Regions from separate parts of the Paenibacillus sp. FSL L8-0494 genome, predicted to be linked through region 2. Evidence: riboswitches for the same ligand, from Rfam matches in the RefSeq annotation. Region 2 holds a riboswitch; the other holds the start of a gene.
The links. Region 2 has a riboswitch for S-adenosylmethionine ahead of NYE35_RS26260 (methionine ABC transporter ATP-binding protein). Riboswitches for the same ligand answer to the same signal wherever they lie in the genome.
Positions count from the first base shown of each region.

Region 1: it holds a riboswitch for S-adenosylmethionine, as region 2 does, so the genes downstream of both, metA (homoserine O-acetyltransferase MetA) here and NYE35_RS26260 (methionine ABC transporter ATP-binding protein) in region 2, are expected to answer to the same signal.

Region 1 covers NZ_JBBOPQ010000001.1:1,943,261-1,950,977, reverse strand. The annotation lists gene NYE35_RS08600 (IS3 family transposase) at 1-708, opposite strand, end outside; gene NYE35_RS08595 (transposase) at 720-1,037, opposite strand; gene NYE35_RS08590 (PLP-dependent transferase) at 1,387-2,559, opposite strand; gene metA (homoserine O-acetyltransferase MetA) at 2,596-3,516, opposite strand; SAM riboswitch class I at 3,632-3,761, opposite strand; gene corA (magnesium/cobalt transporter CorA) at 4,159-5,094, shown strand; gene NYE35_RS08575 (HRDC domain-containing protein) at 5,181-6,197, opposite strand; gene NYE35_RS08570 (ROK family protein) at 6,408-7,289, opposite strand; gene NYE35_RS08565 (hypothetical protein) at 7,458-7,717, opposite strand, start outside.
Region 2 covers NZ_JBBOPQ010000001.1:5,809,663-5,817,379, reverse strand. The annotation lists gene NYE35_RS26275 (thioredoxin family protein) at 36-380, shown strand; gene NYE35_RS26270 (COX15/CtaA family protein) at 483-1,466, shown strand; gene NYE35_RS26265 (Cthe_2314 family HEPN domain-containing protein) at 1,622-2,356, shown strand; SAM riboswitch class I at 2,459-2,594, shown strand; gene NYE35_RS26260 (methionine ABC transporter ATP-binding protein) at 2,697-3,713, shown strand; gene NYE35_RS26255 (methionine ABC transporter permease) at 3,743-4,372, shown strand; gene NYE35_RS26250 (MetQ/NlpA family ABC transporter substrate-binding protein) at 4,430-5,296, shown strand; gene NYE35_RS26245 (NifU family protein) at 5,455-5,703, opposite strand; gene NYE35_RS26240 (YuzB family protein) at 5,785-6,039, shown strand; gene NYE35_RS26235 (NAD(P)/FAD-dependent oxidoreductase) at 6,455-7,516, opposite strand; gene mqnE (aminofutalosine synthase MqnE) at 7,568-7,717, opposite strand, start outside.

The sequences.
Region 1 (7,717 bases), 3.9 Mb from region 2:
AATGAGCTCCTTTTTCAAAATGCTGTGCCACGACTCGATACAGGCGTTATCATAACAGTTACCTCTGCGGCTCATGCTGGACTCCATGCCATACGCTTTCAACTGCTTCGTGTATTCATGAGAAGTATATTGAGAACCTCTATCGGAGTGATGTAATAGACCCTTTTCCGGTTGTTTAGCTTCGTAAGCATCTTGTAAGGCGCCCGAAATCAAGCTAGTTTCCATATGGTTCTCCAAGCGCCACCCCACGATTTCACGCGTGCAAAGGTCCATCACACTAGCCAGGTACAAGCGCCCTCCCCGGCAAGGAATGTACGTAATGTCGGTAACCCATACTGAATTGGGTTTGAGTATTTTAAATTGCTGGTTCAGCGTATTCGGGGCAATCGGATGGTCATGATTGGAGTCAGTGGTCTGTACGCGATACGTTTTGGAGACAATGGAGCGAAGCTTCATATGTCGCATGTACACACTCACCGTGCGTTCGGTAACGGTATGACCTTCTTGATGTAACAGGCGGGTGATCTTCGGACTCCCATACCGCTTTTGATGGTCTGCAAAATGATACTGAATTCGCTTCATTATCGCAGCCTTACGAAGCATATGCGTACTGTTTTTTTCTGTCCGCCACTTGTAGTACCCGCTCCGTGACACATGTAGGGTCATGCACATCTTCTCCAAGAGAAACTCGGAGCGATGTTTTTCAATAAACTGGAATCTCAGTTCCTTGGTTTGCTGAAGATGTGCACTGCTTTTTTTACGATCGCTAATTCCTCTTCCACATCGGCAATCTTGTTATCTTTTTCTTGAAGTTGACGGCTCATTTCTTTCAACTGTGCCTCGAGTTCCCGTACTCGATCCACGCTAGCTGCCGGTTCATTCTTTAGTTCTCGATACTGGCTCATCCATTGATGCAGGGTACTTTTTGGGATGTTGAGCTCTTCCGCCAAGTCGCCCACTGTCTTTGTTTGCTCTTGAATGAACTGCACTGTCTGTTTTTTAAATTCTTCGTTATACCGTTGTCGATGTTCTCCCATGTGAACACACCTCCGTGGACTCATTATCGCCAGTCTGTTAACTACTGTCCACTTTTTATTCTAGCTTCACCAGTGATGCTATTCCATGAAAAGAGCCTCATGAAAGCTGGTTTTAGCGCAATAGCTGCTGTGGAGGCCGTTAACATTCCAAATGTGTAATAATGCTGTGTCTAAGGTCAGCTGTGTCCAATAGCGAAAAGTCCAAAAAGAAGAGCTATCCCAGCAGCCAATTCCCGGCTTATGAGACAGCTCTATTTCATCCTCAGTCTAACACCAGCTCTAAATCAACGGTGAGATAGATCCTCGATATTTTCCAGCAATTCGGTGCCGATCTGGGTTGCCGTTACTTTTACTTCGTTTCGATTTCCGCCCGCGCAGCCTCCAAAGCATGACCCAGATCAGCAATTAGATCCTCCGCATGTTCAATGCCCACCGAGAAGCGCAGCAACCGATCATCTACACCCACCGCATTCCGAATTTCCACAGGAATGTCCGCATGCGTCTGTACTGCAGGATAGGTCATTAACGATTCAACCCCGCCGAGGCTCTCCGCGAAGGCTATAAGCCGGATATGACGAAGCAGAGGTTCTACGTATCTGGCATCTTTTAATTTGAAAGAAAAAATTCCGGTATTGCCCGAGGACTGGCGACTCTGAATTTCATATCCCGGATGATCCGGCAGGCCTGGATGGAACACTTCCGCAATCGCCGGGTGCTCTTGTAGATAGCGGGCAATTGCTAGTGCATTACTCTCGTGCCGTTCCATACGCAGAGCCAGTGTCTTCATGCCTCTCATCAGCTGATAACTGTCTGTTGGCCCAAGCACAGCGCCAATAGAGTTATGTAGAATCGCTATTTCAGCGGATAATTCAGCCCCTTTAGATACAATAAGACCAGCAAGTACATCATTGTGTCCGCCCAAATATTTGGTAGCACTATGGACTACAATATCCGCACCTAATTCCAGAGGACGCTGGAAAAATGGAGTCAGCAGTGTATTGTCTACAATTGTGAGCAGCCCATGATGACGAGCCCAAGTAGCAACGGCTGCAATATCCGTAACCATCATCAAAGGATTCGTTGGCGTTTCAATAAATATCGCCTTTGTATTTGGAAGACGGGAAGCCTCAAGCGCATCCAAATCATTCGTATCTACATAGGAAGCAATGATTCCAAACTTGGACATAATTCGTTCCAACAAACGATAGGTCCCGCCGTAAAGATCCAGCGAAACGATCAAGTGATCGCCTTGCCCAAACAGGGTAAATATGGTTTGAATAGCCGCCATCCCAGAGCTACAGGCAAAACCTGCATCACCAGACTCCAATTCCGCAGCCGCATTCTCCAGTACGGAACGGGTCGGACTTTTGGTACGGCTATAATCGAAACCTGTGCTCTGCCCAAGCTTCGGGTGACGGAATGCCGTAGCATTATAGATAGGAAAATTAATGGCTCCGGTAGCCGGATCTTCTTGTGAACCTATTTGTGCCAGTCTGCTTTCAATCCTAAGTTTGTCGTCCATGATAAATGCCTCCTAAATTATAATGTAGCGCTGATCTTAATAAACAATCGGGTCGATATCGTAAGGTGTCTCTTGATATACATAGTAATTGAGCCAATTAGAGAATAATAAGTTGGCATGTGCACGCCACACTGCAGGAGGTGTCCGTTCTGGATCATCTTTAGGGAAATAGTGTTTCGGCAAGGCCATCTCCATGCCCCTCTCCAAATCACGATCATATTCCCATTTCAGGGATAGAGGATCGTACTCGGAATGTCCGGTCACAAATATTTGTTTGCCGTCGGTCGTAGCTACTAGATACATACCAGCTTCTTCGGATTCTGCCAGAATCTGCAGATCTGGATTGCTCTCAATATCTTCGCGGGAGACATCGGTATGACGGGAATGCGGTACATGGAATACCTCGTCAAAACCGCGCAGCAATTTAATGTTATTTTGATTAATCGTATGGGAGAATACACCAAAACATTTTTCAGGCAATGCCACTTTACGAACACCAAAATGATGATACAACCCTGCCTGTGCCGCCCAACAGATATGCATGGTCGAGGTCACATTATCCTTGCTCCATTCAAAAATCTCTTTTAGCTCTTCCCAATAGGATACTTCCTCAAACTCCATTTGCTCTACGGGTGCTCCTGTAACAATAAGGCCATCCAAACGGCGGTGGCTGATCTCGTCAAAAGTTTTGTAAAAGCTTCTCAAATGCTCAGCAGAAGTATTCTTAGAAGTATGTGAGCGTGGATGCAGCAAGGTAACATCAACTTGCAGCGGTGAATTTCCTATTAAACGCAGCAATTGAGTCTCCGTCGTTTCTTTAGTCGGCATGAGATTCAGAATAGCAATCCTTAGTGGACGGATATCCTGATGGAAAGCCAAACTTTCATCCATCACAAAAATATTTTCTCCGGATAGTACTTCTTTTGCTGGTAAACTGTCGGGAATTTTAATTGGCATTGTCTTTCCACTCCTTAACTGTATTTAGGTTATGTTGTCACATCGCGGCTTTCTGAACAATAAAAAGACCTTTCTCGGAAAACGAGAAAGGTCATATCTACAGTCATATGCGCCTCTCTCATCTGCCAGAAACTTTTGGACGGGGTTTAGTCGTCAGCAAAGTTCCGCAAGAATTAGCACCGTGCGTTCACACGCCGGTTGCCGGGTTTCATAGGGCTAGTCCCTCCACCTGCTCTTGATAAGATTTAGCTGTATTCAATTAAATTTCTTTAAAATTTACTTTAAATCATGAACCTCCTTTTCGTCAAGTCCATACAATGCTGAAGTAGCCTTAAAGTAACAATAAATTTGCTTGAAAGAGGCATACTCCGTTGTTATACTAGACAAGTATTTCATACCTGAACGAAAAGAAGAGGTGAGAAGAAGAATGGAAGGCGACCCGAGCTCGCAATTAAGTGTACAAAATGAGCAACCACACAGGATAATCATCAGCTTGCCGGCGGCGGGAGCAGTTCTTCTTCATGCCCTCGAATCGTCATTCGGCCTCTTGTATTGATTGTAACGCCGGCCAAGCTGATTTTTTTCTCTGTGCTTAATTAGCAGTCCCTGGTGAAGACCCGGGGATAGAAGGAGTGGAATCAGATGAAAATCCGGCTGGTGAATGCAGGGGTTTTTACACCTATTGATGAAATTGATGAAACATTGACACCCCCAACAGAAGGGTTCTATTGGATTGATGCAGATGTGGAGGATTTGGAGCTGCTTCAGCCCCTGTTCAACCTGCATGATCTCGCTGTTGAGGATTGCCTTAGTGAAGAGGATCAACGTCCAAAGATCGAAATATACGAAAGTCATTACTTTATTGTTGTAAACAGCATCCGCTTTGATGATGAGGAAATTTTCCTGCGGGCACTCAATATATTCTTGGGCAGACATTATATTATTACTGTAACGAAACAAAAGATCCACGAGCTGCGCATCCTGAAGCCCATGTTATGGGAGCAAGAGGTTAGCGAACCCGACCAATTCCTTTACCTGCTTATCGACCTTGTCGTAGATAATTATTTCTCCGTAGGTGACCGAATTGAAGCCCGGATTGAGAAGCTTGAAGAGGATATTTTAATGCATACCAAGAAATCTCATCTGAGTGAGATTATCGGTCTGCGAAGTGAGATCTTATGGTTAAAGAAGATGCTGGGACCACAGAAAGAGGTTATCAATACCCTGAACAAAAAAGACCTCCGTCTGATTGATGATCAGCTGCAGAAGTATTTTAGCGACATTTATGAAAATGCAGTTAAAATATCCGAAACCTTTGAGACGTACCGCGATCTCATGGGCAACTTACGTGAGGCCTACCAATCCAGTATCGCCAACCGCGCCAATGAAATTATGAGAGTATTTACCGCGATTACAACGATATTCATGCCTTTGACCGTAATTACCGGAATCTATGGGATGAACTTTGATCATATGCCTGAGTTGCATACGAAATACGGCTATTTTGCCGTTATAGGTCTAATGTTGACGTTAGGCTGTGGGATGCTGTATGTATTCCGCAAGAAAGAATGGCTATGAAAATAAACGGACGAATAGGCAAGACGAAGGCCCTTTAACCCTATGGTGTAAGGAAGCCTTCGTCTTTTTGATATGAGGAAAAGCTACTAGAAACTGGTCGCCACGCCCACTTTAGGAGCTTGCTCCCGCCGGAAACGAATGCGGATCAGCCGCAGACGTTCATAATAGCTATCCAGCCCTTCTGCTGCTGAAAAATCCTCCCCATACACCTTATGCAGCACTGGCTTTAGAAAAAGATCTCCTGCCTCTACATAGGCATTCCATATCGCTTCCTGTTCATTCTGCGGCATATTTTTCAGTTCTACCTCGATCAGTTTCTCCACGCAATAACCTTCTCTTTCCAGCTCCTCTACCGCTTCAATCAGTTCGCGACGGTTCACTCCACTGTTCACCTTAAGCTGTTCTAACCCTAACCCATTCTCGATCCCTTGCAGCAGAATTCGCCGTAATCGCAGTCTTTCTAGCTGTTTCTTATATTTGACCTCTTTCTGTTTATAGAGCCAGGATACAAAAGAATCCTCCTCAATTTCTTGGTGAACCCAGTTCAAAGGGAAGGAATGTTCCCTTGCAGCCGTAGAGGTTATAGCCAACCAATCCGTGCCATATTGGGCTACCTTTCCTTCCCCTACACCAGGGATCTGCAGCAGCTCCTCTGGTGTATGCGGCAAGAAAGTGCTTATCAAACGTAACAAACGATTGCTGGCAAGAATGTAAGGGGCTTTCCGTTCACTAGAAGCTCGGCTGCGGCGCCAAGCACATAACTCCTCATAAATAGCTTCGTTCCCATTATATTCACTGTAATATTGCAGCCTTAGCTGCTCCTGATTGCGCCCAGTAAGGCCGTCTTCTTCATGAAATACGCCATCAATCAACGGCCGATAGCCATCCCCCATCTTCACCGCCAGCTCATGCCTGTAAACACAGAGCATTTCATTCCAAGAACCACCCGCATACCACAAATGCTCCTGCGTCTCCTCACCGTCTGAAAAATCACGCCAGCCCAGGCTCCACACTCCTTCTTCCTCTCCAATCCATAGCTGAGCGAACACCTCTTGATCCACCCCAGATATTCTGGATAAGCGATTCATAAATACAATTTGCATATTCATCCCTGCCTTTCTAGTCTTCAGCAAGCACTATACCTACCGGGTCTGAACTACTCTTCGCTGGTGTGAATCCCACACTGTCAGACTCGGAAAACGCAAAAAAGCACCACTCTCACGATAAACGTGAAAGAGGTGCTCCCTCATTAAATGCTATACTGTTAGATCCTACAATACCATATATTTCCTAACAGTCAATATCTTTTTATACTAGTTTCTTGCCAAAGCTAAGGTTGCCAGTCCAATCGCACCTGCAAGTCCTGCATTATCTCCAAGCTGCGGTGGCACAACGTAATTATCAATATCGGTATTGAGCGCTGGATGCTGAACATAACCTTTAAGCAGCTCCTGCAGCTTGGTACGGATTAGCGGGAACAAGTGGCTTTGCTTCATGACCCCACCGCCCATTACGATTTTTTCGGGAGACAGAATCAGCACGTAATTCATAAGTGCATGTGCAAGATAATGAGCTTCCATATCCCAAGCTGGATGGTCAACAGGCAGCTCGCCTGCTGGTTGTCCCCAGCGTTTGCCAATCCCCGGACCTGCGGCTAACCCTTCAAGGCAATCGCCATGATAAGGGCAGTAGCCCTCAAACGTGTCCTCTGGATGTCTGCGAACTAGAATATGTCCCATCTCAGGATGAGACAATCCATGCACCATCTGACCTCCAACAACTGCTCCCGCTCCAATACCTGTCCCAACCGTAATATAAAGGCAGCTGTCCAGACCTTTAGCCGCTCCCCATTTACTTTCCGCAAGCGCTGCACCATTCACATCCGTATCAAAACCGATCGGCACGTTAAATTGCTCAGCCATTGTACCTACCAGATTATATTGTCCCCAGTGAGGTTTTGGTGTCGTTGTTATGTAACCATAAGTAGGGCTGTCCAGCACGGGATCAATCGGTCCAAACGATCCAATACCAAAAGCTTCTACATTCTTCCCATTAAAATAGTCGATTACGAGTCCCATCGTTTCTTCCGGTGTTGTTGTCGGAAAGCTAACTCGGTCCAGAATGGTACCGTCCTCATAACCAATCCCGCATACAAACTTCGTTCCGCCTGCTTCAATCGCTCCCAATAACTTCATAGCAACTATCTCCCTTCTCCAATAAGCAATAATCCGCCATCCAGTGTGAAAATAAAAAACAATATAAAATAAAACAATCAACAGCCCTTATTATACGTTGGATGAAGCGCTATCACAATAATAAAACTCCCTTCATGCTATTTTGCATGAAGGGAGTTTTATTATTGTTTAATTATTTAAGTCATCAAACATAGAGCCTTTTACCGTAACCTCAATTTGATCCAGCGGCTTAATGCCGACAAGCTTGCCCAGTGATTTGTATGCGTTGGTACTCTTGGAGAGCTCCACATCTGCCAACCAAGCCTTAACATAGTACTTCCCATCTGGCATTTCAGCTGTAGTATAGACAGGAATATGGTCCTTATTAATCGTAATCGTCACCGTAGACTTTTCCGTGATCTTGTACATATTCTGATTCAAGCCCACAT
Region 2 (7,717 bases):
AATAGACAGATATTGAAGAAGGGACTGAGTAAATCATGGACAAAATTAGTTCTCCTGCTGAATTTCAGGTAGCCATTCAATCACCTCGATTAACAGTGGCCATCTTCAAGGCTGACTGGTGCTCGGATTGCAAATTTATCGATCCTTTTATCCCAGAGGTAGAGCAGGCTTATGCAGACCGCCTTACACTGGTTGAGGTAGATGTTGATGCCGTGGGCGATGTTAGCCAAGAACAAAATATTATGGGTATTCCAAGCTTCGTCGCATATTCGGATGGACGGGAATTGGTTAGATTCGTTAATAAATTGCGCAAATCCCGTGAAGAGATTGAGAATTTCCTTGATAAAGCGGTCCAAGTGCATCAAAGCCTTCAAAAGTAATTCCTAAGGAACCACCGCTTTCGCCTGTTTGTGCAAAAGCGGTGGTTTTTTGAAATATAAGTCTGGCTGCTTCTTCATTACTAAAAACTGCGGGTGATATTTTTGACGACAAATCAGTTGAAATGGCTTAGTTATCTTACTTGCCTTATCATGTTCCTCGCTGTACTCGGAGGAGCGGTAGTGACGAAGACTGGATCGGGCTTGGAATGCGGAAATGAATGGCCGCTCTGTCATGGGAAATTAATTCCGGCTTATACTATAGGCTCGATGATTGAATACACCCATCGCTTGTTTAGCGGTTTGGCAGGGTTATTCTCACTTGCCTCGATGTTTGCTTTTTGGCGTTATGCCCGTACTCGGCGCGATTTGCTGGGCTATGCATTTATGACTTTATTATTCGTCATCGTTCAAGGTGGTATGGGAGCGCTTGCAGTAATTAAATCTCAATCTGCTGCTGTAATGGCGCTGCATATGGGTTTTTCTTTGATCGCCTTTTCGAGCGCTATGATGTTGGCTCTTGGAACCAAGAGATGGCATGAATCGCGCGAATATGATCATACGTTGGAAGCTCAAAAGAAGCCCGTAAGTAAGGCTTTTCGCAATTTAACTTGTTTTACTGCCATCTATTCTTATATTGTCGTGTATATTGGAGCCTTTGTAAGTCATACGGATTCACAGGGCGGGTGTTCGGGTTGGCCGCTTTGTAATGGAGAATGGGTTCCGGAGCTTTCCGGAGGTGTAGGTGTTGTTTTTACGCATCGGATTGCGGCTTTGCTCTTATTCATGCTTACTGCGCTGCTTGGGCATTTAGCATTTTGGAAACATAAGGATTATCCAGAGCTTAGAGCGCTAGGTGTAGCTGCAGTGCTGTTATGCTTGATGCAGGTGTTTAGTGGGGCGGCTGTGGTTTACACCCTAGATAATGAAAGATTGTACATATTTGCCGCTTTGGCTCATATTTTGCTGATTGCCAGTTTGTTTGGTGTCTTATGTTATATGAGTGTAAGAGTCTGGCAGCTAAATCGTGCGGGTAGTGTCGTGTCTGGAAAAAATGTAACGAACCCAATGATTCCACCGCCTTGGTAGAACATTCCCTCCGTGGATAGAGGCGCTTCACCCGCGGAATAATAAAGTGGAAATCGGTATATCGTGGAGCTGATTGGCCGATGCTTACGTCGCGAGTTTTGTACGAAGCAGTCCATGGAAGCAGACGCTGAACAAAACTTTAGGAGGACTGGGATATGCTGCGGGTATTACTTGGAGAGCCGCCTCGAAAGAACAGTGGTGTGTTGGCTGATGCGATGGAGAATATGGCCACTTTTGCAGCATTGCTGCGCAAGGAAATGAGTGCCCATGAGGATAATGACCATGAATACCGCAAGCTGGAGATTTGGACACGTGGGCTGATTTCCTCTCTGGATGAACTGGAGCAAAGTTGGTTCGCGGCCGCTTTTTACCGGAAATTAGTGATTGCGGGTTATATGGATGATATGACACCGGTGGAACAGGGCGATTATGCACGTTATGTTTATTTTTATAAAGATGGCTTTATCCGGGTTTTCTCTCTTCTGGACAAGCTTGGGACGGTACTGAATCATTTTTATGATCTCAAAACATCCAAATTAAAAATGCACTTTTCTTACTTTACAGTGCTGCGTCAGCTTCAATTATTGAATGTGCATCCTGCATTAGCGGATCAACTGGAACAGATCAAGAACTCCTACCGCGATCCATTGGAGAATTTACGCAAGCGCAGAAATGCTGAAATTCATTATATGAATTCTGAAATGCAGGATGATTTGTGGCAGCGGCACCAAGGTCTGCATGACAAAATTCAGCTCGAGGATCTGGATAGCCATCTTGAGGATTTAAAACAATCGCTCGAAATGAACTGTAAGACATTAATCGCGGCATTCAGCTACAGCAATGAACAGCTGCGTAAGGAAATAAGCAGGGCAAAGAGCATAAAATCGTAATCGTTCAATATATTTCCTTTTGACAAAAATCGATAAACTCACTATACTTATGCTTGCATTAAAGTATGTACGATTTCAGAAAAAATATAATTTCATAACTTTATCTTATCGAGAGCGGCGGAGGGATAGGCCCGATGAAGCCCGGCAACCGATTTGTATCCAGCGCGGGAAGCGTTGTACAAATGTCATGGTGCTAATTCCTACAATGGCGCAGGTTGCGGTCGTTGGCAGATGAGAAGGCATTGTCTTAATAAACCCACAGAGCCTCTTGCGATCTGCATCGATCGTTGGAGGTTTTTTTGTATAGAATAAGTGAAATATAAAGGGGGGGCGACGAGAGTTGATTAATCTAAAAGGGATAACAAAGGTTTATGGAAAAGGGAGTAATGCGGCAACAGCGCTTTCTGGATTGAATCTGTCCATCGAGAAAGGTGAAATATTCGGAGTCATCGGCCACTCTGGAGCGGGGAAGAGTACATTGATCCGTTGCATTAATCTGTTGGAACGTCCGACAGAAGGTGAGGTCTGGGTAGACGGTGTTGAACTAACTAGCCTTAACCAAGGCCAATTACAGGAACAGCGGCGCAAGATAGGGATGATTTTTCAACATTTCAATTTGCTGTCTTCGGCGACCGTATACGATAATATTGCCTTTCCACTGCGCCTTGCAGGTACATCTAGAACAGCTATTGATACAAAAGTGAAAGATCTGCTCGCTCTAGTTGGGCTTGAAGAACATACAGATAAGTATCCTTCTCAGTTATCTGGAGGACAAAAGCAGCGGGTCGGCATCGCCCGGGCACTAGCCAGTGACCCTGATGTACTGCTGTGTGACGAGGCCACTTCTGCGCTTGATCCCCAGACAACGGATTCCATTCTTAAGCTGCTGCTTGATATTAATAAAAGATTCCATTTGACCATTGTGCTGATCACGCATGAAATGCATGTAATCCAGAGCATCTGCGACCGTGTCGCGGTCATACATGGTGGTGGGATTGTTGAACAAGGCAAAGTTACAGAGGTATTTCTCAAGCCGCAGCATGAGGTTACACGCGATTTCATCCGCAGTGAGACACAGAATGAAGGACCTCTTCGAGTGGCGCTTGATGCTGCTGCCGGGGATAACTCTAAAGCTGTCAAAATTACTTTTTTTGGAGAAAAAACATACGGCTCGGCACTATCCGATGTCGTGCGTGATACGGGTGTAAGCTTTGCAATCTTACATGGTACCATCTCAACGATTAAAGATGTGCCTTATGGACAGATGATTGTGCGGTTCGAAGGGCCAGCTGAGGCGATTGCTGTAACGATCTCCAGACTAATTGCTCAAGGCCTTGATGTGGAGGTGATTTCGTAATGAATTTTGCAGATCTAAATTGGCAAGAAATGATGGATGCTACGGTTGCTACTATAAAAATGATATTTTTTTCCGGATTGTTCACAATTATTCTTGGTTTACCACTCGGAATTCTATTGTATTTATGGGGGAAATCGAATAGTATAGTAATCAGAGTAACTTACTCGGTCTTATCATTACTTGTAAATATCCTACGCTCCGTACCCTTTATCATTTTGATGGTGGCTCTCATTCCTTTCAGCAAAGCCGTTGTTGGAACCTCCATTGGTGTACTCGGTACGATTCCACCTCTGGTGATTGGTGCAGCTCCGTTTTTTGCCCGCTTGGTAGAGACGTCGTTAAGAGAGGTAGACCGCGGAGTCATCGAAGCCGCACAAGGTATGGGAGCATCGACGAACCAAATCGTTATGCGTGTTCTTTTGCCAGAAGCTCGTCCAGGTCTGCTAGCTGGAGTTACGATCACACTGGTTACACTGGTCTCCTATACAGCAATGGCTGGTATGGTTGGGGGCGGCGGATTAGGTGACTTGGCGATTCGTTACGGCTACCACCGCTATGAGACGGAGATTATGATTGTTTCTATAATATTTATTGTCGTACTGGTGCAATTGCTACAAATGGCCGGTGACCGACTCGTAAAACATTACACACGGAAATAAGGTACATCCATATATATCCTTATTCAATACAAAATATAGATTAGAGGGGGATTTACAATGAAAAAAGTACTACTTACATTTTTTAGCCTGACACTGGTTGCGGTGCTTGCGGCTTGCGGTAACAACAATGCATCTAATAATGCTGGGAGCTCGGCTGCTACAACAGCACCAAATGCAGAAGCAACAAGTGAACCTACTAAAGATCCTGTGAAACTGGTTATTGGTGCCTCACCTGTGCCTCATGCTGAAATTTTGAAGGCTATTGCTCCATTGCTTGAAAAAGATGGAATTACACTTGAAATTAAAGAATTTACTGACTATATTCAACCTAACGTGCAGCTTGATGAGAAGGAGTTAGACGCTAACTTTTTCCAACACCAACCGTATCTGGATGACCAAAACAAAAATAATAAAACAGATCTGGTCTCCGTTGCATCCGTTCACGTTGAGCCTTTTGGAGCTTATTCCAAAAAAATCAAATCGATCGATGAGTTGGCTGATGGTGCAAAAGTTGCCATTCCGAACGATGCTACTAACGGTGGTCGTGCACTAATCCTACTTGCAAAAAATGGTCTGATTACCTTGAAAGATGATACAAACATTGCTGCAACGAAAGCGGATATCACTGAAAACAAGAAAAACCTCGACATCATTGAGTTGGAAGCAGCTATGCTCCCACGTCAACTGGATGAGGTAGACCTTGCTTTGATCAACACGAACTTTGCACTAGACGCTGGTCTTGTGCCAACTAAAGATGCACTGTTCATCGAGGGTGTAGATTCCCCTTATGCTAACATTTTGGTAACCCGTCAAGACAATAAAGATTCCGAAGCCATCAAAAAGCTGGTTGCTGCCCTGAATTCTCCAGAAGCTAAAGCTTTCATTGAAGAAAAGTACGAAGGTGCAATCATTCCAGCGTTTTAAGGAATTAAGCTAAATTCGTCTATAGTCATAACAAGAACCCGCAGCCAAGTTGGCTTGCGGGTTTTGTGTTCTAAGGTTGTGAGAGAATGTTAAATCCTCTATAATAAGAAAATCCCGATCTCCTTTACAGGAGAATCGGGAGGGTTATTGAACGGGATTTAGAATACTTGAACTACTTCTTCAACGCCTTCTACTTCTTCAAGGAGGGCGCGTTCAATCCCGGCTTTCAAGGTGATCGTGGAGCTTGGGCAGCTGCCGCAGGCACCCATAAGTTTCAACTTAACGATGCCGTCTTCCACATCGACCAGTTCTACGTCACCGCCATCGCGCTGCAGGAACGGACGAAGCTTATCCAGCACTTCTAGTACTTCATCATACATTTCGGTGCTTTGTGCATTCTCACTCATTTCTCAATCACTCCTTTCGTAAGTTCATTATAGTACAAAAAGTTAAAAAATAAAATGGTTAGGCGGAATAGGGAGATCATCATGAGACCAATTATTGAATTTTGTTCCAGCAACATGGGTCACGGAACAGACAAGCTAATGCATAAGCTGGAGGAAAATCCGGATTATGATGTCATTGAATACGGATGTCTGAACAATTGTGGAGAGTGTTATTTAATGCCTTTCGCCATGGTTGAAGGTGACATTATTGCAGCAGACACTGTTGTAGAGCTAGAAGAGAAAATTGAGGCCAAGATCAAAGAGCTTGAGGCTTGGTTTAATATAGATCTTGACTAAATTTCTCGAGAAAAAAAGAGGGAGCACTCCATAATCTAAATTATGGAGTGCTCCCTCTTTTTGGAACCTTACTTGAACAAAATCCACCAATTTGATCGATTAGGCAACATATTGGAGAGTGCAGGTGCTACCGTGAAGGTGCCACCGGACTCAGGCGACCTTATATTGAGTGTTTTCCTACATTTGGATTGCTCTATCGGACCCCATAGTCACTATTCACCTGAAAAACAGCATAAATGAACCTCATTATAAGCAATAACTTCACTGGAATCCGAAACTCTCCTCCAAAGGCTAAAAATTTGCGAATAAGGTCATCTGAGTCCGTAGGGTATACGCACCAATAACATAAGAAAGCTACTCTCGTGTTTATCTGAGAGTAGCGTCGTTGTTGAATACTTATGAACCAATCTTAGGCTTATCCTAAAGTGCGTTTCGACATCCAGAGCACTCCGCTCTTGAGGATGCGGGGAACCCGTCCTTTGACGGAGCGTTGTCCCATAAGTCCGAATCCTGCTTTTTTGCCTAGTGACCCTAAAGTACCCTTCAGGCGAATAGGATGAAGCTTAGGAGTCTCACCGCGCCAGGTGGCTTGAATAACCTGAGCTACCTGCTCACCCTGTGCTCCAGCGGCTTGTGCGCTTGGTGCGAATGGCAGACTGGCACAGTCACCAATCACATATACCTCAGGATAATCCGGTATACGATAATACTCATCCAGCATAATCCGTCCACCGCGGTCCTTCGACACATTCAAATCTTGAACTACTTTTATAGGTTGAATTCCTGCGGTCCATACTGTCACATCTGAAAGGATTTCCTCGGTACCGTTAAAAATCGAATCCTTCTCTACATGAGATACAGAGATTCGTCCCAGCGTTTGCACCTGATGGTGATGAAACCATTCCTCTACGTACTGTGACAGCTTTGCCGGAAAGGCAGACAAAACACGTTCACCGCGATCCAGAATAGCAATGTTAAGGTCTGGACGGCTCTCCCGAAGCTCTGCGGCTAATTCAACACCGCTTAATCCTCCACCTACGATGTTTATCGTTCCGTAAGGCTTCACATCATTTAAACGGCGGTAGGTTTCCCGAGTACCAGCAAAGGTCTGGATGCTGCAGGTATATTGATCAGCACCAGGGATGTTGTGGTAATTATCGGTACAGCCAAGAGCAATGGCTAGGAGATCATAAGATACAATCTCACCGGATTCCATACTGACTATTTTGCTCTCCAAATCAATGGAACTCACTTCACCGTACCGGACAGTAAGCCGGGGGTGAACCGGAAAATGAATGCGCAGGTGATAATCAGTTACGGTACCTGCGGCGAGCGCATAATATTCCGTTTTGATTCCTTGATAAGGCATTCGGTCAATTAAGATAATTTCAACATCATGAGGAAGATGATTATTGAGTAATTCTTGAATTAAGGCTAGGCCGCCGTAGCCACCGCCAAGAACGAGTATTGTTCTCATGCTGACCGAACTTCCTTTCCAATATGGGATAACAAATCTCAGGTAGTCTTCTTATTCGTATACCTTAACCTCATTATAGAAAGTGTCACGTTCGACAGGAATTCGTCCAGCACCTTTCACTAGCCAGATCAATTCGTCGCGAGTCAGACCTTCCGGTGTTAAGGCGCCAGCCGCGTGGCTGATCCGTTCTTTTAGAATTGT